One region of the Solibacillus sp. FSL K6-1523 genome, then DNA from elsewhere that is predicted to be linked to it. Evidence: a T-box and tRNA genes for the amino acid it is inferred to sense, from the RefSeq annotation. Region 1 holds a T-box; the other regions hold tRNA genes.
What was found. A T-box is a leader RNA that pairs with one kind of tRNA and senses whether it is charged. The one in region 1 lies ahead of ileS (isoleucine--tRNA ligase), so its partner is inferred to be a tRNA-Ile.
Positions count from the first base shown of each region.

Region 2: it encodes a tRNA-Ile, which carries the amino acid that the T-box ahead of ileS (isoleucine--tRNA ligase) is inferred to sense. The anticodon was not compared.
Region 3: it encodes a tRNA-Ile, which carries the amino acid that the T-box ahead of ileS (isoleucine--tRNA ligase) is inferred to sense. The anticodon was not compared.

Region 1 is NZ_JBBOSU010000001.1:954,622-961,726, reverse strand. Features, by position in the region: gene MHI10_RS04395 (AzlD domain-containing protein) at 9-335, opposite strand; gene MHI10_RS04390 (AzlC family ABC transporter permease) at 332-1,054, opposite strand; gene ileS (isoleucine--tRNA ligase) at 1,194-3,959, opposite strand; T-box leader at 4,033-4,258, opposite strand; gene MHI10_RS04380 (DivIVA domain-containing protein) at 4,329-4,874, opposite strand; gene MHI10_RS04375 (YlmH family RNA-binding protein) at 5,083-5,871, opposite strand; gene MHI10_RS04370 (YggT family protein) at 5,944-6,201, opposite strand; gene MHI10_RS04365 (cell division protein SepF) at 6,233-6,742, opposite strand; gene MHI10_RS04360 (YggS family pyridoxal phosphate-dependent enzyme) at 6,755-7,105, opposite strand, start outside.
Region 2 is NZ_JBBOSU010000001.1:303,850-310,954, reverse strand. Features, by position in the region: gene abc-f (ribosomal protection-like ABC-F family protein) at 1-1,318, opposite strand, end outside; gene MHI10_RS01565 (S-layer homology domain-containing protein) at 1,684-2,742, shown strand; tRNA gene MHI10_RS01560 (tRNA-Glu) at 3,012-3,083, opposite strand; tRNA gene MHI10_RS01555 (tRNA-Asn) at 3,085-3,159, opposite strand; tRNA gene MHI10_RS01550 (tRNA-Ile) at 3,166-3,242, opposite strand; tRNA gene MHI10_RS01545 (tRNA-Phe) at 3,260-3,332, opposite strand; tRNA gene MHI10_RS01540 (tRNA-Asp) at 3,342-3,417, opposite strand; tRNA gene MHI10_RS01535 (tRNA-Met) at 3,421-3,495, opposite strand; tRNA gene MHI10_RS01530 (tRNA-Ser) at 3,540-3,632, opposite strand; tRNA gene MHI10_RS01525 (tRNA-Ala) at 3,644-3,719, opposite strand; tRNA gene MHI10_RS01520 (tRNA-Pro) at 3,729-3,805, opposite strand; tRNA gene MHI10_RS01515 (tRNA-Arg) at 3,828-3,904, opposite strand; tRNA gene MHI10_RS01510 (tRNA-Leu) at 3,927-4,015, opposite strand; tRNA gene MHI10_RS01505 (tRNA-Gly) at 4,022-4,096, opposite strand; tRNA gene MHI10_RS01500 (tRNA-Lys) at 4,139-4,214, opposite strand; tRNA gene MHI10_RS01495 (tRNA-Thr) at 4,221-4,296, opposite strand; tRNA gene MHI10_RS01490 (tRNA-Val) at 4,306-4,381, opposite strand; rRNA gene rrf (5S ribosomal RNA) at 4,389-4,504, opposite strand; rRNA gene MHI10_RS01480 (23S ribosomal RNA) at 4,693-7,105, opposite strand, start outside.
Region 3 is NZ_JBBOSU010000001.1:3,406,293-3,413,397, reverse strand. Features, by position in the region: rRNA gene MHI10_RS16570 (23S ribosomal RNA) at 1-1,238, shown strand, start outside; rRNA gene rrf (5S ribosomal RNA) at 1,362-1,477, shown strand; tRNA gene MHI10_RS16560 (tRNA-Val) at 1,488-1,563, shown strand; tRNA gene MHI10_RS16555 (tRNA-Thr) at 1,574-1,649, shown strand; tRNA gene MHI10_RS16550 (tRNA-Lys) at 1,656-1,731, shown strand; tRNA gene MHI10_RS16545 (tRNA-Leu) at 1,750-1,834, shown strand; tRNA gene MHI10_RS16540 (tRNA-Gly) at 1,877-1,951, shown strand; tRNA gene MHI10_RS16535 (tRNA-Leu) at 1,958-2,046, shown strand; tRNA gene MHI10_RS16530 (tRNA-Arg) at 2,070-2,146, shown strand; tRNA gene MHI10_RS16525 (tRNA-Pro) at 2,168-2,244, shown strand; tRNA gene MHI10_RS16520 (tRNA-Ala) at 2,251-2,326, shown strand; tRNA gene MHI10_RS16515 (tRNA-Met) at 2,354-2,427, shown strand; tRNA gene MHI10_RS16510 (tRNA-Ile) at 2,435-2,511, shown strand; tRNA gene MHI10_RS16505 (tRNA-Ser) at 2,530-2,622, shown strand; tRNA gene MHI10_RS16500 (tRNA-Met) at 2,667-2,741, shown strand; tRNA gene MHI10_RS16495 (tRNA-Asp) at 2,746-2,821, shown strand; tRNA gene MHI10_RS16490 (tRNA-Phe) at 2,847-2,922, shown strand; tRNA gene MHI10_RS16485 (tRNA-Gly) at 2,928-3,001, shown strand; tRNA gene MHI10_RS16480 (tRNA-Ile) at 3,012-3,088, shown strand; tRNA gene MHI10_RS16475 (tRNA-Asn) at 3,107-3,181, shown strand; tRNA gene MHI10_RS16470 (tRNA-Ser) at 3,194-3,284, shown strand; tRNA gene MHI10_RS16465 (tRNA-Glu) at 3,293-3,364, shown strand; gene MHI10_RS16460 (SLAP domain-containing protein) at 3,577-3,939, shown strand; gene MHI10_RS16455 (phospholipase D-like domain-containing protein) at 3,988-5,403, opposite strand; gene tnpB (IS200/IS605 family element RNA-guided endonuclease TnpB) at 5,764-6,939, shown strand.

The DNA of each region.
Region 1 (7,105 bases):
AAAATCATTTAACTAAAGAAAAAACGGAGCGCTGCCATCGCTATCACTCCTGCAATAACTGTTTTTGATAAGCTTTTCGTCACTAGCGCTACAAATAAAGTTGGAATAAGCGCGCATAAATGAAGCCAATTAATTGTCACTAGTTGCGTTTCCTTTACAAATATCCCTTCAACAATAAGTGCTGATAAAATACAAACAGGTATGTAAGCTAGCCATCGTAAAACCACATCGGGCATTTTGACATTTTTCACAAAAACAAACGGTAAAATTCGCGGCAACCAAGTGACAACTGCACAACCTAAAATAACAAGTACCATCCAAACTGTCGTCGTCATTTGTCAGTCACCACCCCAATCGTCGCTACCGCTAACGTCGAAAGCAGTACCGCTAAATGACCCGGCACAAAATACAATAAACCGTACATGCATACAACCATATACACAATTAACTTCAAATAATGCATAAGCTTCGTTTTTGGAATGCTTGCTAATGTTAAAATTAGTAAAGCTACGAACATCGCAACAAGGGCATAATCCAATCCCCATTGTTCTGGGTTTGGCAACCATTGACCAACAACTCCACCAACTGTACAAGCTGCAATCCACGTTGTATAAGCCATCACATTTAAACCATCCATCCACTTGCCGCCGAGACGACCTTCCTTGCCTGCTGCTACAACAGAAACCCCAAATGTTTCATCTGTTAATAATGTGCCAAAGCCGATATTTCGAAGTGTAGAATATTTCGTAAAATACGGCGCAATTGTTAATGACATTAATAGGTGACGTAAATTTACAATAAAAATGGTGACGATGATCGCCGTTACAGGTGCACCGGCTAAATATAAACCACAAAAAATAAATTGAGCCGACCCTGCATATACAAGTACCGACAATAAAAAGATTTCCAGTACAGAAATACCCGATGCAATGCCCACAACCCCAAATGCTATACCAATACTAATATAGCCTAACAATGTGGGAATACAGTCTTTTACACCTTGTAAAAAGGTATCCGGTGTATAAGAATTCGGCTGGATATGTTCATTTCCCATTCAAAATTCCCCCTGACGAATCGTCTTTCTTTTCAGATAACTGAAATTATGTAGAAAGAACGCCATTGCCGAATCGACAATAGCGTTCAAAGTTATGGTCAAACTTGCATCTCCCACTTAAAAATAAGGAGAAATCTAGTTATACGTAATAATTTTCAACTACATCTGCACAACGCTTACATAAAGTAGCGTGCGCATCTACTGCTCCAACTGTTTCAGAAATCGTCCAGCAACGTTCACATTTTTCACCGTCTGCTTTTTCAACGACAAGTGATGTTTTTTCTAAAGGTAGGCTGTTTGCAGGAGCATCTTCTTTGCTACCCGCCACGACAAACCCCGAAACGATTGACAGCTGTGCAAAATTAATTTTTGCATCATTTAATAGTTCAACTGTTTCGTTATCTGCATAAACAGAAATTTTCGCTTCTAATGATTTACCGATTGTTTTCGCATTACGTGCTTCTTCTAATGCTTTTAATACTTCGTTACGAACGGCAATTAATTTCGTCCATTTCGTGCGTAATTCAGTAAAGTTTGCTTTTTCATCCACTTCAGGGAAGTCTAGTAATTGAACTGATTGCACTTTACCTTCTACCTCTACATAACTCCATAACTCTTCCGTCGTGTGAGGAATAATTGGTGTTAATAATTTTAATAATGCCATTAACGTATCATACATAACCGTTTGCATTGCACGACGGTCTTTATTATCCGTACCCTCGATATACACAACGTCTTTTGCAATATCTAAGTAGAATGAAGAAAGCTCGATTGCAACAAAGTTATTCACTGTTGAAGAAACTGTCGAGAAGTCATAACGGTCATATGCGCCGCGAACCGCTTTTACAACATCTTGCAAACGCATATACATATATTGATCCATTTCACGTAAATCTTCGTATGCTACACGGTCTGTTGCAGCATTGAAGTCTGTTACGTTGCCGTGTAAGAAGCGTAGTGTATTACGTACTTTACGGTATGTTTCAGAAACTTGCTTTAACATATCCATTGAGATACGTACGTCCGCTGTATAATCGACTGATGCTACCCACATACGTAAAATATCCGCACCGTATTGATTCATTACTTTTAATGGATCGATTGTATTCCCAAGTGATTTCGACATTTTACGGCCTTCACCATCTAATACGAAACCGTGTGTTAATAAACCTTTGTACGGCGCATAACCATTAATCGCTACTGATGTGATTAATGATGAGTTGAACCAGCCACGGTGTTGGTCTGAACCTTCTAAGTACAGGTCAGCAGGATATTTCATACCACGCTCAACAAGTACACCTTGGTGTGATGAACCTGAATCGAACCATACGTCCATAATGTCATTTTCTTTCGTGAATTTACCGTTCGGGCTACCTGGATGTGTAAAGCCTTCTGGCAATAATTCATTTGCTTCTTTTTGGAACCAAATATTTGAACCGTGCTCACGGAATAATTTTGAAACATGCGCAATTGTTTCTGGTGTGATAATTGGCTCTTCGTTTTCCGCGTAGAAAATTGGAATCGGAACACCCCATGCACGTTGACGAGAAATTACCCAATCCCCGCGGTCACGGATCATGTTGTAAAGACGAGTTTCGCCCCATGCCGGTGTGAATTCAGTCTCTTTTACTGCACCTAATAATTCATCACGGAACATGTCCACCGATGCGAACCATTGTGGTGTTGCACGGTAAATAACTGGCTTTTTCGTACGCCAGTCATGTGGGTATGAGTGCTTAAATTTCGAAACGTTTAGCAATGCGCCTTCTTCTTTTAGCTTTTCAATGACAATCGGGTTTGCTTTTTCATAAAATAACCCTTCAAATCCTGGTGCTTCATCTGTATAGCAGCCACCATTATCTACTGGAGATAACACATCTAAGCCGTAACGATTTCCAATTTGGTAGTCGTCCTCACCGTGTCCAGGTGCTGTATGAACACATCCTGTACCTGCATCAGCTGTAACATGATCGCCTACCATTACTAATGAATCGCGCTTGTAAATTGGGTGTTCCGCAACAAGCATATCTAATTCTTGCCCTTTTACTTCTTGAACAATTTGCACATCTTCCCAACCAAAAGTAGTTGATAAAGTAGCAAGTAAGTCTTTAGCAACGATATATTTTGCACCATTTGCTTCTACAACAACATATGTGAATTCAGGATTTACTGAAATACCTAAATTCGCAGGAAGCGTCCAAGGAGTCGTCGTCCAAATCACAAATTTCGCATCTGCTGGCACGATATTTTTAGTATCTTTAATACCGAATGCTACATAAATTGAATACGATTCAACATCTTTATATTCAATTTCCGCTTCCGCTAAAGCCGATTCAGATGAAGGTGACCAATAAACTGGTTTTAAACCTTTGTAAATATAGCCCTTTTCTGCCATTTTACCGAATACTTCAATTTGACGTGCTTCAAATTCAGGTTTTAATGTAATATATGGGTTTTCGAAGTCACCGCGTACGCCTAAACGTTGGAATTGACCACTTTGGTTTGCAATTTGTTCATATGCATACTTTTCACAAAGCTCACGGAACTCAGCAACTGACATTTCTTTACGCTTAACACCTTTATTTGTTAAAGCTTGCTCGATTGGTAAACCATGTGTATCCCAACCAGGAATATAATCAACAAAATAACCTGTCATCGATTTTTGACGGTTAATCATATCTTTAATGACTTTATTTAATGCGTGACCTACGTGGATATCACCGTTTGCATATGGAGGGCCATCGTGTAATACGAAGTGCGGGCGACCTTCCGTGCGTTCTTTTACTAATTTGTTAATATCCATTTCATCCCACTGTGCTTGGATTTGTGGTTCTTTTGTCGGCAAGCCACCGCGCATCGGGAAATCTGTTTTTGGCATTAATAACGTGTCTTTATACTCTACCATTTCAAAAACCTCCTAAATAAATTAAATGTAAAATTTGAATCATCACCAATAAAAAAAGCCCCTCATCCCTCCGAAAAGGGACGAGGAGCATAACTCTCGTGGTACCACCCTAATTTTGCAATACTTGAATATTGCCTCATTAGACACTGTAACGTCGTGTAAAACGAAATAACCTACTAGAAATTTCGGCTATTTAGCTCGGGAGTGATTTTCCGTTTAACTTGTTTCGTTCGAGCTTTCACCATCCTCGAATCGCTTCCCCACAAATGTAAACATACTGTCTCCGTCTTTGCCTATAGTTGCAATTTGCATCTTACTAATTATTTTTTAGTATATGAAAAGGACTGTCAGAATGTCAAGTACAATTCATTAATACGTTAGTTTTCCTTCTTTTAGCACGTCATCTGAAGCATCTGGACGATTGTGATCTTGGATTTCTGTAAGATCTACATCATACTCCAGTAAATGATCCCAATCATCTGTATTTAATAAGTCGAGCTGCGCCTCAACAAGCATTTTAAAGCGATTGCGGAAAACTTTCGATTGTTTCTTTAATTCATCTATTTCAATTGTAACTTTACGCGCTTTTGTCATCGCATCATTCACAATACGATCTGCATTTTTTTCCGCTTCTCTTACAATTAACTTTGATTCTTTTTGAGAGTTACGACGGACTTCATCAGCAGCCTCTTGAGCTACGACGATTGATTTTTGCAATGTCTCTTCCAACGAACTAAAGTGGCTCATTTGCTCTGACATAGACTTCACTTGATCTTCTAATTCTTTCTTTTCACGTAAAAGAATCTCATAATCTTTAATAATTTGATCTAAAAATTCATTTACCTCGTCTTCTGCATAACCGCGGAATCCGCGAGTAAATTCTTTATTATGTATATCAAGAGGTGATAATGGCATATCGTTCGACTCTCCTTTGCACGAATGTAATCAATTGCGCCTTGGCGTAATTGCGTCTAGATTTTTTTCGAGCTTGCTCGAAAAGCTCCCCTTAAAATCTATGACATCCGCCGGGGGCTTTAACTTGATTCAGCTGAAGCAAGTTAATTCTCATTATAATGGTTTCTTCGTTGAATAACATCAAGTTTTCACAAATAATACTGGGAATTTATAGTTTTTGCTCTAAACGTCCTATTTGTAATCGTATTTTGTCTTTTTTTGTTCGTCCCTCTGTCATAATAATTTTCACTCTTCCAAAGCCCCGAGCAGAAATAATATCCCCTTCTTGTAATTCAAAAGAAGTTGTTTCTCTTACAGTCCAGTTCACTTTCACTTTACCCGAACCGATTAAATTTTGTGATTTTTGGCGTGATACATTGGCGACCGTTGCTAATACAACATCTAAACGCATTGAAGAAACGGTATGCGAACTTTCAATCCATTGCTCGTCATTTTGAAGTAAAGGTACAGTTGGCCCGATTTCCTCAATATGCACTTTCACTTTACCAATGCCCGTTAAACTTGCCCGAGCATAGTCCCCAATTTCTGTGGCCATCGCAAATTGCACCGTATTTTCAGCGAGACGAATATCGCCAAATTTACTCCGGTCTAATCCAATCGATAATAAAGCTCCTAGCACATCGGGATGTTTAATTTGAACAAATTTAGACGGATAATTGATTGTATAGCATGCAATTTGAAAATCTTCCTTCGCCGCTTGAAAATAAGAAGGTGCGATTAGCATTCGCTGTCTTTCGGCGTTGTCAAAAAGACCTTCCGTAAAAACGTGGATGTCTTCTGACTGCTGGATTATTGCCTCGACAATAAAGCGTTGCCTTGGATCAAGGAAATCCGTTAACTTCGGTGCATATCGGTCCTCCACTTCACGTTGCCAACCGATCACTTGCTCGATAAACGGCTGTTCATCTTTCCGAAAATGTTGTATTAAATGCTCCATAAAATCACCTTCCAATCGTAAATTATTTATATCAAAAAGAACCCCCCTACACTATTGCAGAGGGATTACATTTTAAAGTAAATATCCTAGTACGATAAATACACCGTTTTGGATAAACATAAGGGCAAATAATCCAACAATTGGAGAAATATCAATCATACCAATTGGTGGGATAAATTTACGGAAAAAGCCTAAATACGGTTCACACATTGTTTCAAGGAATTTCCCAACAGCTGACTCTTGCAATGCTGGTACCCAAGACATCAGTATGTAACCGATGAGCATAAATCGATACACGAGAAATGCTGTTTCTACAAGTGGATAAATCATAGTTTTTTATACCTCTCTACTTCAAAGATTGCTAATCAAACACTAAATTCGAAATTTCACCAGATACTTCTACATTTTCAGGTGTGCATAAGAAAATATCGGTTCCGATTCGTTGAATATCGCCACCTAAAGCATACACTGTCCCGCTTAAAAAATCGATTATTCGCTTCCCTTGATCACGGTCGATACGCTGTAAATTTACAACCGTTGCGCGTTTATTTTTTAATTGCTCAGCAATATCTTGCGCTTCTGCATAAACTCGCGGCTCTACTAATACGAGCTTCGAATTTTTGGAAGAGGTTGCAGCTTGCAAACTTACAACATTATTTGGTACTGCCACTTCATTATTCCGTATTTGCGGCTGGATTTTACGCTCTTTTTTCATGCGATTTTGGATAACCTGCTGTGGCATCTGTTCTTGCTTTGATGATGCAACAGGCTTAGGAGCAGGTTGTTGCTTTTGTGTCGCTTGACTTGGAGCTTGTTCATCTTCCATATCCTCTAAATAAAAGAATTTGTCGATAATATTTTTTATGCTCATCTTACTTCCTCCTTAGCCAACAAGAGCTGTTCCAATCCTCACAAACGTTGCACCTTCTTCAACTGCAATCTCATAGTCATTTGACATGCCCATCGACAGTTCTGTACACGGTACATTCGGTAAACGTAATTGTACAACTTCCTGTTGCAACTGTTTTAACTCACGGAAAACTTGGCGAATTACATGCTGATCTTCGGTAAAAGGCGCCATTGTCATTAATCCTACGACTTCAATTTTTGTAAACGATTGCATCTGCTTTATAAATTCTAAAGCTTGCTCTTTCGTTAATCCTTGCTTAGATTCCTCACCAGAAACATTCACTTGCACAAAACATTTCACAACATTTGTGGCACGCTTTTCAAT
Region 2 (7,105 bases), 650 kb from region 1:
CTAAATGGTTTGTCGGCTCATCTAAAATTAACACATCCCGATTCTCTAAAATATACTGCATGAGCTTACATTTCACGCGCTCCCCCATGCTCATATTGGCAATCGGTTCCTCCCACTGCTCCATTTGAAAGCCAAGATGCCGCATTAAATTTTGCACAAGTCCACGGTCTGCAAAATTATCACGATGAAAAAGCATGGCAGGCGTTTGATGCTCTGGCAAATCAAATACTTCCTGCGTTAAATAACCGATGCTCGTCGTTGGAGAAAACGACAGCTCACCATCATAATTCTCTCGCCCCAAAATCATATTTAATAAAGTTGTTTTCCCACTTCCATTTCCGCCTACTAATGCCACACGTTCGCCATGTAAAATCGTGAAATTAACCCGTTCAAAAAGACGCCGCTCTCCAAAATACTTCGACACATTTTTCGCCTGTAAAAATCGTTTACCTACCTTACTATTCGCCTGCAATGTAAAATTAACTGATTGCTCATTCGCCACTTGCTCAACTTTATTTTTCTCAATTTCCTTTTCAATCATTTTTCGCTTCGATTTCACTTGGGCATCCATACGCTTTGCTTTGACCCGGTAATACTCTTTCGGAAATTCCTGCTTAGTCGAATCACGATGCGCCTTGTGCGACCAGGAGGTGAGCGCGTCCATTTGTTTTTCCAGCTTATCAACTTTCTTTTGCTGCTTCTCATAGGCACGTTGCTGTGTAAGGCGGCGCTGTTCACGAACATCTATATAATGCGAGTAATTGCCTTGTTGTTCGATAAATTGCTGCTGTTCCAATGACCATATTTTTGTCGTCACCTCATCCAAGAAATACCGGTCGTGCGAAACAACAATGATCGTCCCCGAATACGCTTTAATTTGATCGATTAAACTTTGCATACTTTCCACATCTAAATGGTTGGTCGGCTCATCTAATAATAAAATTTGCGGCTTTTGTGCAAATCCCTTCGCTAACCGACGTTTCAATCGCTCTCCACCACTCAATTGCTCATATGAAATATCTGGCACTTGCCACTTTGCGAGTAATACAGATTCCACCTCACTTATTACGTCCGATTGAAAATGCTGTTCTTCTTGTTGCACTAAATAAACAGAAGTATCCCGTTGCAACCATTTCTGCTGACCATTCGTAAAAGGTTGCACCCCTGCAATTACATTTAATAAAGTAGATTTCCCGCTCCCATTCCGCCCAATAATACCAATGACCTCACCTTGTTTAATCATCGCATTTACATTTTCAAAAAGGATTCGATCGGCTAACTCAATCATCCCATGCTGCAATTTCAATAATTCTCTCATATATGTTACCCCCGCAATTTGGGAAGAAAAAAAATCCCCCAAAAGTTTTCATTTGGAAGGATTAGCTGCTGTTCAAATTTGTATAAAAAGACACCAAAAAAGCACATAGCAAAATGGGTTTTATACAAAGTTATTGGAATTTGGGCATACTAATCCTATTTTTTGTTTGAAAGAAATTTTCAATTACTCAAAATAAGATTAGTTAATCATCGTCCACCCGTCACTCCTTCAATCATTTATTTAACTCACTATACCAAATTGAGGCGATATTGTCATGAACTTAGCCATTTATTGCGGGAATAATTGGAACATGTTAGAGTAAAATAAAACCAATTTGCACCAATCACTTTAAAGGAGGATCTGTAATGAAGCGCCAGCATTATTTATTTTTTACTTTACTACTAATCATTATGAGTTTTTCATTTAATACGAAGAGTTCTGCTGCAAAAACATTATTTAAAGATGTACCCACACATCACTATGCATATGATGCGATTAAATGGGCCTATGATTTTGACATTATTGGTGGATACCCAGACGGAACATTTCGCCCAAATCAACCAGTCACTGAGCAGCAATTTGCCAAAATTTTAGTTACCTATTTTGATTTAGAACCAGTTTCAGAAGAACTTAATAAATTCACAAAAAGGGAAATCGCTTCAGATCACTATTACAATACACTCGCTGCCTATCAAACCCCACTAAATGGATATTTTGATAACGATATTCGAGGGCGTGCGGTTAGCCGTGGTGTCGTAGCCCAAGCAATTACTCATGTAGCAGATGGCAATGCTACGTTAAAACAATCCATTCAATTTCTGCTCGATCACAGTATTTCTAGTGGACAAAATCCAAAATACGAGTATACTAATCTAGCAAAATACTTCGGTGCTTCAAACAATTTAACACGTGCACAAGTTGTTGCATTTTTCCATAATTTACAAAACAAAAACTACTTTTATATTTCTGAAGATGCAGAAAGTAGCTATGAAAATTTAGACAACCTCCCACTAAACGTAAGAGCCAATGCTGCACGCAAAACAGTGGATGCTTCCTTGCGAATCGGTAAAGATTGGTCAACCGTATCAAAAGAAAACTCTTGGGATGGCAACTACTTCTATTATTATAAATACGGACGTGGAGAAGCCGATTCAAGCCTTCGTGATTTGACGATTTCCTTTACCTCTAAAAAGGATTTTTATGTAGAATATGAAACGTATGATGGCTATGCCACAGGATTTGTGCAAGGTTACGCAACCGTGATCTCCAATAAAAAAGCGATGCTATCTGAAACTATCGCTGGTGAACGCTGTGTCATTGAGTTTCAAAAGCTAAACAATAATACGATTAAAACGATTGAACACGATTGCGACGGCTCCCGTCAACGCGAAACCAACTTCAATGGCATATTAAAATTAAAATAAAATTGTAATCAGTGAGGACTACATTTAAAAGCCCTCACTGATTTTTTTATACATCAAGTACACTAATATCTATTTTCCTCATCTCCATACATACCAATATCTAAAATTGTATTTATCTTCGCAGCAAATTTACTAAATTCAAGATCAATCACTATTGGCGGAGCATTTTCGTCATTTCGAACATTTACGTTTAATCACAACAAAAAAAGCTATATATAAACTCATAATTTGAGTTTATATATAGCTTTTCCACATAAATATGTTTTATATGACCCGTACGGGATTCGAACCCGTGTTACCGCCGTGAAAGGGCGGTGTCTTAACCGCTTGACCAACGGGCCATGGCTCCGAAGGTAGGACTCGAACCTACGACCAACCGGTTAACAGCCGGTTGCTCTACCACTGAGCTACTTCGGAAAAATATGGTGGGCCTAAATGGACTCGAACCATCGACCTCACGCTTATCAGGCGTGCGCTCTAACCAGCTGAGCTATAGGCCCCAATTTTTTAAAAAAGATGGGTCAGGACGGAATCGAACCGCCGACACTTAGAGCTTCAATCTAATGCTCTACCAACTGAGCTACTGACCCATAAAAAAATGGCGGTCCCGACCGGGATCGAACCGGCGATCTCCTGCGTGACAGGCAGGCATGTTAACCGCTACACCACGGGACCATTTGGTTGCGGGGACAGGACTTGAACCTGTGACCTTCGGGTTATGAGCCCGACGAGCTACCACTGCTCCACCCCGCGACAATATTACTTTATTCTGTTAAAAATTATTACTTTTAAAAAAATGGAGGAGGTAGAGGGATTCGAACCCCCGCGCGGTGTTACCCGCCTGTCGGTTTTCAAGACCGATCCCTTCAGCCGAACTTGGGTATACCTCCGAAGTAAAATATGGTGGAGCCTAGCGGGATCGAACCGCTGACCTCCTGCGTGCAAGGCAGGCGCTCTCCCAGCTGAGCTAAGGCCCCATATAATAATGGTCGGAATGACAGGATTCGAACCTACGACCCCTTGGTCCCAAACCAAGTGCTCTACCAAGCTGAGCTACATTCCGAACATGTCAATTAAATTTATAATGGCGCGCCCGGCAGGAGTCGAACCCACAACCTTCTGATCCGTAGTCAGACGCTCTATCCAATTGAGCTACGGGCGCATAATTATTTTTTTAAAGAAAATGGTGCCGAGGGCCGGAATCGAACCGGCACGATGATCACTCACCGCAGGATTTTAAGTCCTGTGCGTCTGCCAGTTCCGCCACCCCGGCATATGTTGGAGCGGAAGACGAGGTTCGAACTCGCGACCCCCACCTTGGCAAGGTGGTGTTCTACCACTGAACTACTTCCGCATATGCTTAAGAATTTTTATTCTGACAATGTATTAAATTAACTGGTGAGCCATGCAGGATTCGAACCTACGACCCTCTGATTAAAAGTCAGATGCTCTACCAACTGAGCTAATGGCTCTCTAAATGGTGCCGGCGAAAGGAGTCGAACCCTCGACCTACTGATTACAAGTCAGTTGCTCTACCAACTGAGCTACACCGGCGTTTAGAAATGGTGGAGGATGACGGGCTCGAACCGCCGACCCTCTGCTTGTAAGGCAGATGCTCTCCCAGCTGAGCTAATCCTCCATTATTTGCGAAGCGATGTCCTACTCTCACAGGGGGAAGCCCCCAACTACCATCGGCGCTAAAGAGCTTAACTTCCGTGTTCGGTATGGGAACGGGTGTGACCTCTTTGCCATCATCACTTCACTTATTCGGCTTCCAATACACGGCGCTATCCTGCGTCAACCGCCTTCGCTCAATCAGTCACGTACTTAAGTAAGCTCCTTCATTCGCTCAGTTGTTTCCTTGACTAGCTTGTGTCTTGAAACCCTAAGGTTAGAAAGATTATTCTTTCAAAACTGGATAAACGTTTCATTGAAATTGTGCAATAAATTGTGGTTAAGTCCTCGACCGATTAGTATTCGTCAGCTCCATATGTCGCCACACTTCCACCTCGAACCTATCTACCTGATCGTCTTTCAGGGGTCTTACTTACTTGCGTAATGGGAAATCTCATCTTGAGGGGGGCTTCATGCTTAGATGCTTTCAGCACTTATCCCGTCCACACATAGCTACCCAGCGATGCTCTTGGCAGAACAACTGGTACACCAGCGGTGTGTCCATCCCGGTCCTCTCGTACTAAGGACAGCTCCTCTCAAATTTCCTACGCCCACGACGGATAGGGACCGAACTGTCTCACGACGTTCTGAACCCAGCTCGCGTACCGCTTTAATGGGCGAACAGCCCAACCCTTGGGACCGACTACAGCCCCAGGATGCGATGAGCCGACATCGAGGTGCCAAACCTCCCCGTCGATGTGGACTCTTGGGGGAGATAAGCCTGTTATCCCCGGGGTAGCTTTTATCCGTTGAGCGATGGCCCTTCCATGCGGAACCACCGGATCACTAAGCCCGTCTTTCGACCCTGCTCGACTTGTAGGTCTCGCAGTCAAGCTCCCTTATGCCTTTACACTCTACGAATGATTTCCAACCATTCTGAGGGAACCTTTGGGCGCCTCCGTTACTCTTTAGGAGGCGACCGCCCCAGTCAAACTGTCCGCCTGACACTGTCTCCTACCCCGCTAAGGGGCATGGGTTAGAAGTTCAATACAACCAGGGTAGTATCCCACTGACGCCTCCTTCGAAGCTGGCGCTCCGAGATCTCTGGCTCCTACCTATCCTGTACAAGTTGTACCAAAATTCAATATCAGGCTACAGTAAAGCTCCACGGGGTCTTTCCGTCCTGTCGCGGGTAACCTGCATCTTCACAGGTACTATAATTTCACCGAGTCTCTCGTTGAGACAGTGCCCAGATCGTTACGCCTTTCGTGCGGGTCGGAACTTACCCGACAAGGAATTTCGCTACCTTAGGACCGTTATAGTTACGGCCGCCGTTTACTGGGGCTTCAATTCGTAGCTTCGCTTGCGCTAACCACTCCTCTTAACCTTCCAGCACCGGGCAGGCGTCAGCCCCTATACTTCACCTTACGGTTTTGCAGAGACCTGTGTTTTTGCTAAACAGTCGCCTGGGCCTATTCACTGCGGCTCTCATGCGCTTGCACGCTCAAGAGCACCCCTTCTCCCGAAGTTACGGGGTCATTTTGCCGAGTTCCTTAACGAGAGTTCTCTCGCACACCTTAGGATTCTCTCCTCGACTACCTGTGTCGGTTTGCGGTACGGGCACCTCTCACCTCGATAGAGGCTTTTCTTGGCAGTGTGAAATCAGGAACTTCGTCCATACGGACTCGTCATCACAGCTCAACGTATTAGTGTGCGGATTTGCCTACACACACGCCTTACTGCTTGAACAGAGACAACCAACGCTCTGCTTACCCTATCCTACTGCGTCCCCCCATTTCTCAAACGGTGAGGAGGTGGTACAGGAATATCAACCTGTTGTCCATCGCCTACGCCTATCGGCCTCGGCTTAGGTCCCGACTAACCCTGAGCGGACGAGCCTTCCTCAGGAAACCTTAGTCATACGGTGGACGGGATTCTCACCCGTCTTTCGCTACTCATACCGGCATTCTCACTTCTAAGCGCTCCACCAGTCCTTCCGGTCTGACTTCAACGCCCTTAGAACGCTCTCCTACCACGCATCCATACGGATGCATCCACAGCTTCGGTGAATCGTTTAGCCCCGATAAATTTTCGGCGCAGCGTCACTCGACCAGTGAGCTATTACGCACTCTTTAAATGATGGCTGCTTCTGAGCCAACATCCTGGTTGTCTAAGCAACGCCACATCCTTTTCCACTTAACGATTACTTTGGGACCTTAGCTGGTGGTCTGGGCTGTTTCCCTCTTGACTACGGATCTTATCACTCGCAGTCTGACTCCCGTGTATAAATATCTGGCATTCGGAGTTTGTCTGAATTCGGTAAAGCGAGATGCCCCCCTAGTCCAAACAGTGCTCTACCTCCAGTATTCTCAATCACGAGGCTAGCCCTAAAGCTATTTCGGAGAGAACCAGCTATCTCCAGGTTCGATTGGAATTTCTCCGCTACCCACACCTCATCCCCGCACTTTTCAACGTACGTGGGTTCGGGCCTCCAGTAAGTGTTACCTCACCTTCACCCTGGACATGGGTAGATCACCTGGTTTCGGGTCTACGACCACGTACTAATTCGCCCTATTCAGACTCGCTTTCGCTGCGGCTCCGTCTCATCAACTTAACCTCGCACGTAATCGTAACTCGCCGGTTCATTCTACAAAAGGCACGCTATCACCCATTAACGGGCTCTAACTACTTGTAGGCACACGGTTTCAGGATCTATTTCACTCCCCTTCCGGGGTGCTTTTCACCTTTC
Region 3 (7,105 bases), 2.5 Mb from region 1:
GTGCGAGAGAACTCTCGTTAAGGAACTCGGCAAAATGACCCCGTAACTTCGGGAGAAGGGGTGCTCTTGAGCGTGCAAGCGCATGAGAGCCGCAGTGAATAGGCCCAGGCGACTGTTTAGCAAAAACACAGGTCTCTGCAAAACCGTAAGGTGAAGTATAGGGGCTGACGCCTGCCCGGTGCTGGAAGGTTAAGAGGAGTGGTTAGCGCAAGCGAAGCTACGAATTGAAGCCCCAGTAAACGGCGGCCGTAACTATAACGGTCCTAAGGTAGCGAAATTCCTTGTCGGGTAAGTTCCGACCCGCACGAAAGGCGTAACGATCTGGGCACTGTCTCAACGAGAGACTCGGTGAAATTATAGTACCTGTGAAGATGCAGGTTACCCGCGACAGGACGGAAAGACCCCGTGGAGCTTTACTGTAGCCTGATATTGAATTTTGGTACAACTTGTACAGGATAGGTAGGAGCCAGAGATCTCGGAGCGCCAGCTTCGAAGGAGGCGTCAGTGGGATACTACCCTGGTTGTATTGAACTTCTAACCCATGCCCCTTAGCGGGGTAGGAGACAGTGTCAGGCGGACAGTTTGACTGGGGCGGTCGCCTCCTAAAGAGTAACGGAGGCGCCCAAAGGTTCCCTCAGAATGGTTGGAAATCATTCGTAGAGTGTAAAGGCATAAGGGAGCTTGACTGCGAGACCTACAAGTCGAGCAGGGTCGAAAGACGGGCTTAGTGATCCGGTGGTTCCGCATGGAAGGGCCATCGCTCAACGGATAAAAGCTACCCCGGGGATAACAGGCTTATCTCCCCCAAGAGTCCACATCGACGGGGAGGTTTGGCACCTCGATGTCGGCTCATCGCATCCTGGGGCTGTAGTCGGTCCCAAGGGTTGGGCTGTTCGCCCATTAAAGCGGTACGCGAGCTGGGTTCAGAACGTCGTGAGACAGTTCGGTCCCTATCCGTCGTGGGCGTAGGAAATTTGAGAGGAGCTGTCCTTAGTACGAGAGGACCGGGATGGACACACCGCTGGTGTACCAGTTGTTCTGCCAAGAGCATCGCTGGGTAGCTATGTGTGGACGGGATAAGTGCTGAAAGCATCTAAGCATGAAGCCCCCCTCAAGATGAGATTTCCCATTACGCAAGTAAGTAAGACCCCTGAAAGACGATCAGGTAGATAGGTTCGAGGTGGAAGTGTGGCGACATATGGAGCTGACGAATACTAATCGGTCGAGGACTTAACCACAATTTATTGCACAATTCAATGAAACGTTTATCCAGTTTTGAAAGAATAAAATTTATTTTTTCACTAAAAATCACTTGATTTTATTAGTGAAAATGATATAATAAATCTTGTCTTTTAAAATAGTCTAGTGATGATGGCAAAGAGGTCACACCCGTTCCCATACCGAACACGGAAGTTAAGCTCTTTAGCGCCGATGGTAGTTGGGGGCTTCCCCCTGTGAGAGTAGGACATCGCTAGGCATATTACCCAGGAGGATTAGCTCAGCTGGGAGAGCATCTGCCTTACAAGCAGAGGGTCGGCGGTTCGAGCCCGTCATCCTCCACCATTTCTAAAATGCCGGTGTAGCTCAGTTGGTAGAGCAACTGACTTGTAATCAGTAGGTCGAGGGTTCGACTCCTTTCGCCGGCACCATTAAGAGAGCCATTAGCTCAGTTGGTAGAGCATCTGACTTTTAATCAGAGGGTCGTAGGTTCGAATCCTGCATGGCTCACCAGTTTTATATATGTCTGCTGCGGGTGTGGCGGAACTGGCAGACGCACTAGACTTAGGATCTAGCGCCGCGAGGCGTGGGGGTTCGACTCCCTTCACCCGCACCATTAAATTAAATAACTTGTCAGAATAAAAATTCTTAAGCATATGCGGAAGTAGTTCAGTGGTAGAACACCACCTTGCCAAGGTGGGGGTCGCGAGTTCGAACCTCGTCTTCCGCTCCAACATATGCCGGGGTGGCGGAACTGGCAGACGCACAGGACTTAAAATCCTGCGGTGAGTGATCATCGTGCCGGTTCGATTCCGGCCCTCGGCACCATTTTCTTTTAAACAAATATTTATGCGCCCGTAGCTCAATTGGATAGAGCGTCTGACTACGGATCAGAAGGTTGTGGGTTCGACTCCTGCCGGGCGCGCCATATAATTTAAATGATATTTTTCGGAATGTAGCTCAGCTTGGTAGAGCACTTGGTTTGGGACCAAGGGGTCGTAGGTTCGAATCCTGTCATTCCGACCATTTTATGGGGCCTTAGCTCAGCTGGGAGAGCGCCTGCCTTGCACGCAGGAGGTCAGCGGTTCGATCCCGCTAGGCTCCACCAAAACAATTTTAACCATATAAAGATCCTGGCGGTGTAGCTCAGCTGGCTAGAGCATTCGGTTCATACCCGAAAGGTCGTGGGTTCGACTCCCTCCGCCGCCATCTTAAAGGACCTTTAGCTCAGTTGGTTAGAGCAGACGGCTCATAACCGTCCGGTCACAGGTTCGAGTCCTGTAAGGTCCACCAGTAAATTGAATGTAACATGGAGGTATACCCAAGTTCGGCTGAAGGGATCGGTCTTGAAAACCGACAGGCGGGTAACACCGCGCGGGGGTTCGAATCCCTCTACCTCCTCCATTTTTAAATATTGGTGTACAAAAGACTGAAAAAAATAGTATTATCGCGGGGTGGAGCAGTGGTAGCTCGTCGGGCTCATAACCCGAAGGTCACAGGTTCAAGTCCTGTCCCCGCAACCAAAATGGTCCCGTGGTGTAGCGGTTAACATGCCTGCCTGTCACGCAGGAGATCGCCGGTTCGATCCCGGTCGGGACCGCCATTATATATTTATGGAAAAGCATTATGGGTCAGTAGCTCAGTTGGTAGAGCATTAGATTGAAGCTCTAAGTGTCGGCGGTTCGATTCCGTCCTGACCCACCATAATTGCGGGTGTAGTTTAGTGGTAAAACCTCAGCCTTCCAAGCTGATGATGAGAGTTCGATTCTCTTCACCCGCTCCATTTATTTAAAGGGCCTATAGCTCAGCTGGTTAGAGCGCACGCCTGATAAGCGTGAGGTCGATGGTTCGAGTCCATTTAGGCCCACCATTAAAACATCATAATTATTCCGAAGTAGCTCAGTGGTAGAGCAACCGGCTGTTAACCGGTTGGTCGTAGGTTCGAGTCCTACCTTCGGAGCCATTTTTATTCTATGGGGAAGTACCCAAGTGGCTCAAGGGGCGCCCCTGCTAAGGGTGTAGATCGCGTAAGCGGTGCGAGGGTTCGAATCCCTCCTTCTCCGCCATAGAATTAGGCCCGTTGGTCAAGCGGTTAAGACACCGCCCTTTCACGGCGGTAACACGGGTTCGAATCCCGTACGGGTCATCATACATATTCAAAAAAATGCTAGATACGTTACATACGTGTTTAGCATTTTTTTAGATGTACACAGCATGCACAACAACTTGATGGTGAAGAACTGATCAATCTTTAATTTTAAAAGAAATAAGAAGATGAAGGTTATATTAGGCAAAGAACGAGATACACTTATAAGCAATATAATCGAATTTTTACAACAGTTGTGAGGTGAATTGCACATGCAGAAATTACTATTTGAAGCAACATGGGATAAAGCCCTTTCAGGCACAGATCGAGAGTTAATCAAGCAAATTTTCAACAAACACACGGTGCAACTAGACACAGTGAGTTGTTATTTGATTCGCAGTGCACGCAATCATCATAATCACTTCCTTGTCACGGTGTTGATTCACAATGAGACTGCAATCGAGCAAATATTTATAGAACGAGACGTCAGTTTACAAATGGAGTATGGGCAATATACGCAGAAATTTACCCAGCCTAAGCTTGTTATTCCAAGTCATATAAGTATGCCATGGACATTTATTTTCGAACATGTCGCCCAAAATACTGGCGAAGTTTTAACTATCACAATTCATTAAAAAAACGCGAATTTCGTAATTTTTCATACGAAATTCGCGTTTTTATTATTAGAAAGTAGATAATCCAGTGGCTTCTTGAATGTGATATATGAGCTTTTTCCAAAGCGCTTGATCTTCATATACTTCAAAATCTACTGTATATTGCCCTTCTTCATTGTTCCAGAGTTGATTAAAATAGTGTTCGATTTGTTGTGCAAATTCATGCGAACTCGGCATTTCTATATAGAGGTTACTTTCTAAGTTGTAATCAGCCAAATTCCGGCGTGTAAAGTTTGCCGATCCACCGATTAATGCTGCATGTTCTGCTGATTTCACATACAAAAATTTACTGTGGAATTGCTCCCCATTCGTGTCATAAAAGCGCACATCTATTTTATTTTTTCTAAGCTCAGCGGCAACTTGTCGGTTTGGAATTCCGTTTTTCTCCAGACCGAATGCATCTTTATTCGGATCAACAATAATTTGTACATTGGCCCCGCGATTTGCGGCTGCTTTTATTGCTTTTACAATGTCACGGTCCGAAATATAAAAGACGCCAATTCTCACATCACTACCGTGATCGGCCCCATTTAATAGCGCCAACATCGCCTTTTTAATTTTGCCTTCAGTCACTAGCTTCGTTTTGACATCAGAAGTTTTTGATAGGTATCTCCAATCAACATCAGCCAATTGCTTATTAGATAATGCAGCGACCGCTTGCTCGGATTGATACAGGTCTTGTAAAATTGCACCCGTTACAATGAAACCAATATTGGAATGATTGCTGCTTCCATCATGTGTCACATTGGCTGAAGTTAATAATGCTTCCTGTTCATTCATCACAACTTTGCGGTGATTGGCTTTGAAATTAAGTAAGTCTAAGTACGTGCCAACAGATGATTTGGCGCCATCAGGATTAAAGGCATTCGGTAAAAAGCCATTTTGTGATACAGGCCACCATTGTAGGTACGTACGCCAAATACTAGAGTATATCGGATTTGAGTCTTGCAGAGGCTTCATATTTGTGAAAATCACGGTAGCCCCGGCTTGCTCCAAATGTAAGAAGGTTTCAGGTGTTGCCGAGCCGTAAAGATTATTAATGGCATCGGTAATGATTGTGACATTTAATCCAGGGTTGGCTTCCATTGCCTGTAAAATATTATTTGTGATGTCAATTGCACGTGTTGGGTACTCACCCTTAGAACGGTCATACTCATCATTATATAGAAACATGTCGATTAATAATGTGTGCTCCGCTTCGTTAATAATGCGAATTGCTTCATCGTATAGTTGCTGTTCCATTACGCGCCCGTTCTTTTCATATGTAAGATCATAAACGAAGCGAACTTGGCTATCCTCATGGAACGCACCATCCATTGATATTCCTATTGGTAAAGGTTTAAATGAATGTATAGCTCCAACAATAAGTGGAATTAGTAAAAGAATCGTGAATATAATGAATCGTTTTTTTCGTAGCTTTTTCACAGTATCCCCCCATTTCAAATTAAGTAATAGCTAATAGTAGTAACGATTAATACTTACTACTAAAATACGTTTTACATCAAAAAAGGTTCCGTTATTTGTAAAAAAGGTTAAGTGCAATTGAAATGGAGGATTTCTAGGGAAACAAGTAAATAGACAAAGTAGCCATCTCCCTTCCTCTATTTTTCCATTCGGGGTAAAAATAATAGGTCCATTTTATCATTATCCGACAGAAGACTTCCACTTCAAGGAATGTGTAGGGCATAGCCCAATAAGTAAGTGGGAGATGAATGTCGGTAGGCGGTAGCCTAAAGTTTTTTCTTACACTTGCGAACGTATATTCTGTTTGATAGAATGTAAGAAATGGAGGTGAACCGATTGTTGACGTATAAAGCGTATAAATTCCGTCTCTATCCGACAAAGGAACAGACGACATTGATTAATAAAACAATAGGCTGTTGTCGCTACATTTTCAACCATTGTCTTGCTGAGTGGCAAGCCACATACAAGGAAACAGGTAAAGGCTTGTCGTATGGAAAATGCTCCGCGATGCTGCCAACATTAAAAAAACAAGAAAAAACAAGCTGGCTAAAAGAAGTAGATAGCATTGCCCTTCAAACAACAGTACGACATTTAGCGGATAGCTATGACCGTTTTTTCAAACAGCAAAACGAAGCACCGCGTTTTAAATCGAAGAAAAACCCCACACAAAGCTATACGACAAAAATGACGAATGATAATATCAAAATAATCAAAGGTCGCATCCAACTCCCGAAACTAGGTCATGTGAAATTCGCAAAATCCAAAGAAATTACCGGAAAAATCATGAGCGTAACCATTAGAAGAAGCCCCACAGGCAAGTATTTCATCGCAGTTTTAGTTGAAACGGACATCCAAGCCTACCCAAAAACAATGAAAAATGTCGGCATTGATGTTGGTCTCAAAGAATTCGCAAAGTTATCTGACGGTACAACCTATGCCAACCCTCAGTTTTTCCGTAAGCTAGAGGCAAAATTAGCAGAAGAACAACGCATTTTAGCCTGTAAAAAAGAGGGGGCCATCAAACGAAACTGTCCATTAGATGAAGCGAAAAACTATCAAAAACAGCGCATAAAAGTAGCAAAAATTCATGAGAAAATCTGCAATGCACGGCACGATTACTTACACAAAATATCCACTGAAATTGTCAAAAATCACGACATCATTGGAATTGAAGATTTGCGTGTTAGTAAGATGCAAAAGAATCCCCAACTTGCCAAGGTCATTAGTGATGCGAGCTGGTCAGAATTCGCGTATATGCTCGAGTACAAAGCACAATGGCACGGCAAACAGGTGATTCGAGTAGGTAAAACATTTGCCTCCAGCCAGCTCTGTTCACATTGTGGCTATCAACATAAAGACGTAAAGAATCTCGCTATCCGAACATGGACGTGTCCAAACTGTCATACGCAACATGACCGAGATCTTAACGCAAGCATCAATATTCTACAAGAAGCATTAAGGCTTCAAACCGTAGGGACTACGGGGCTAGCTCGGTGAATTCTCCATCTAATAGAGATTTCAGCCAAGAATCTCCCTTCTCTAAGCGATAGCGTAGGTGGGAGTAGTTCAATTGGTTATTATTGAGTACAAATAACTTGGCTCTATCTTTGTATGACGGCAGATTAACTAAGAAATGTATCAATTAATACCGTGCATTGTTAAA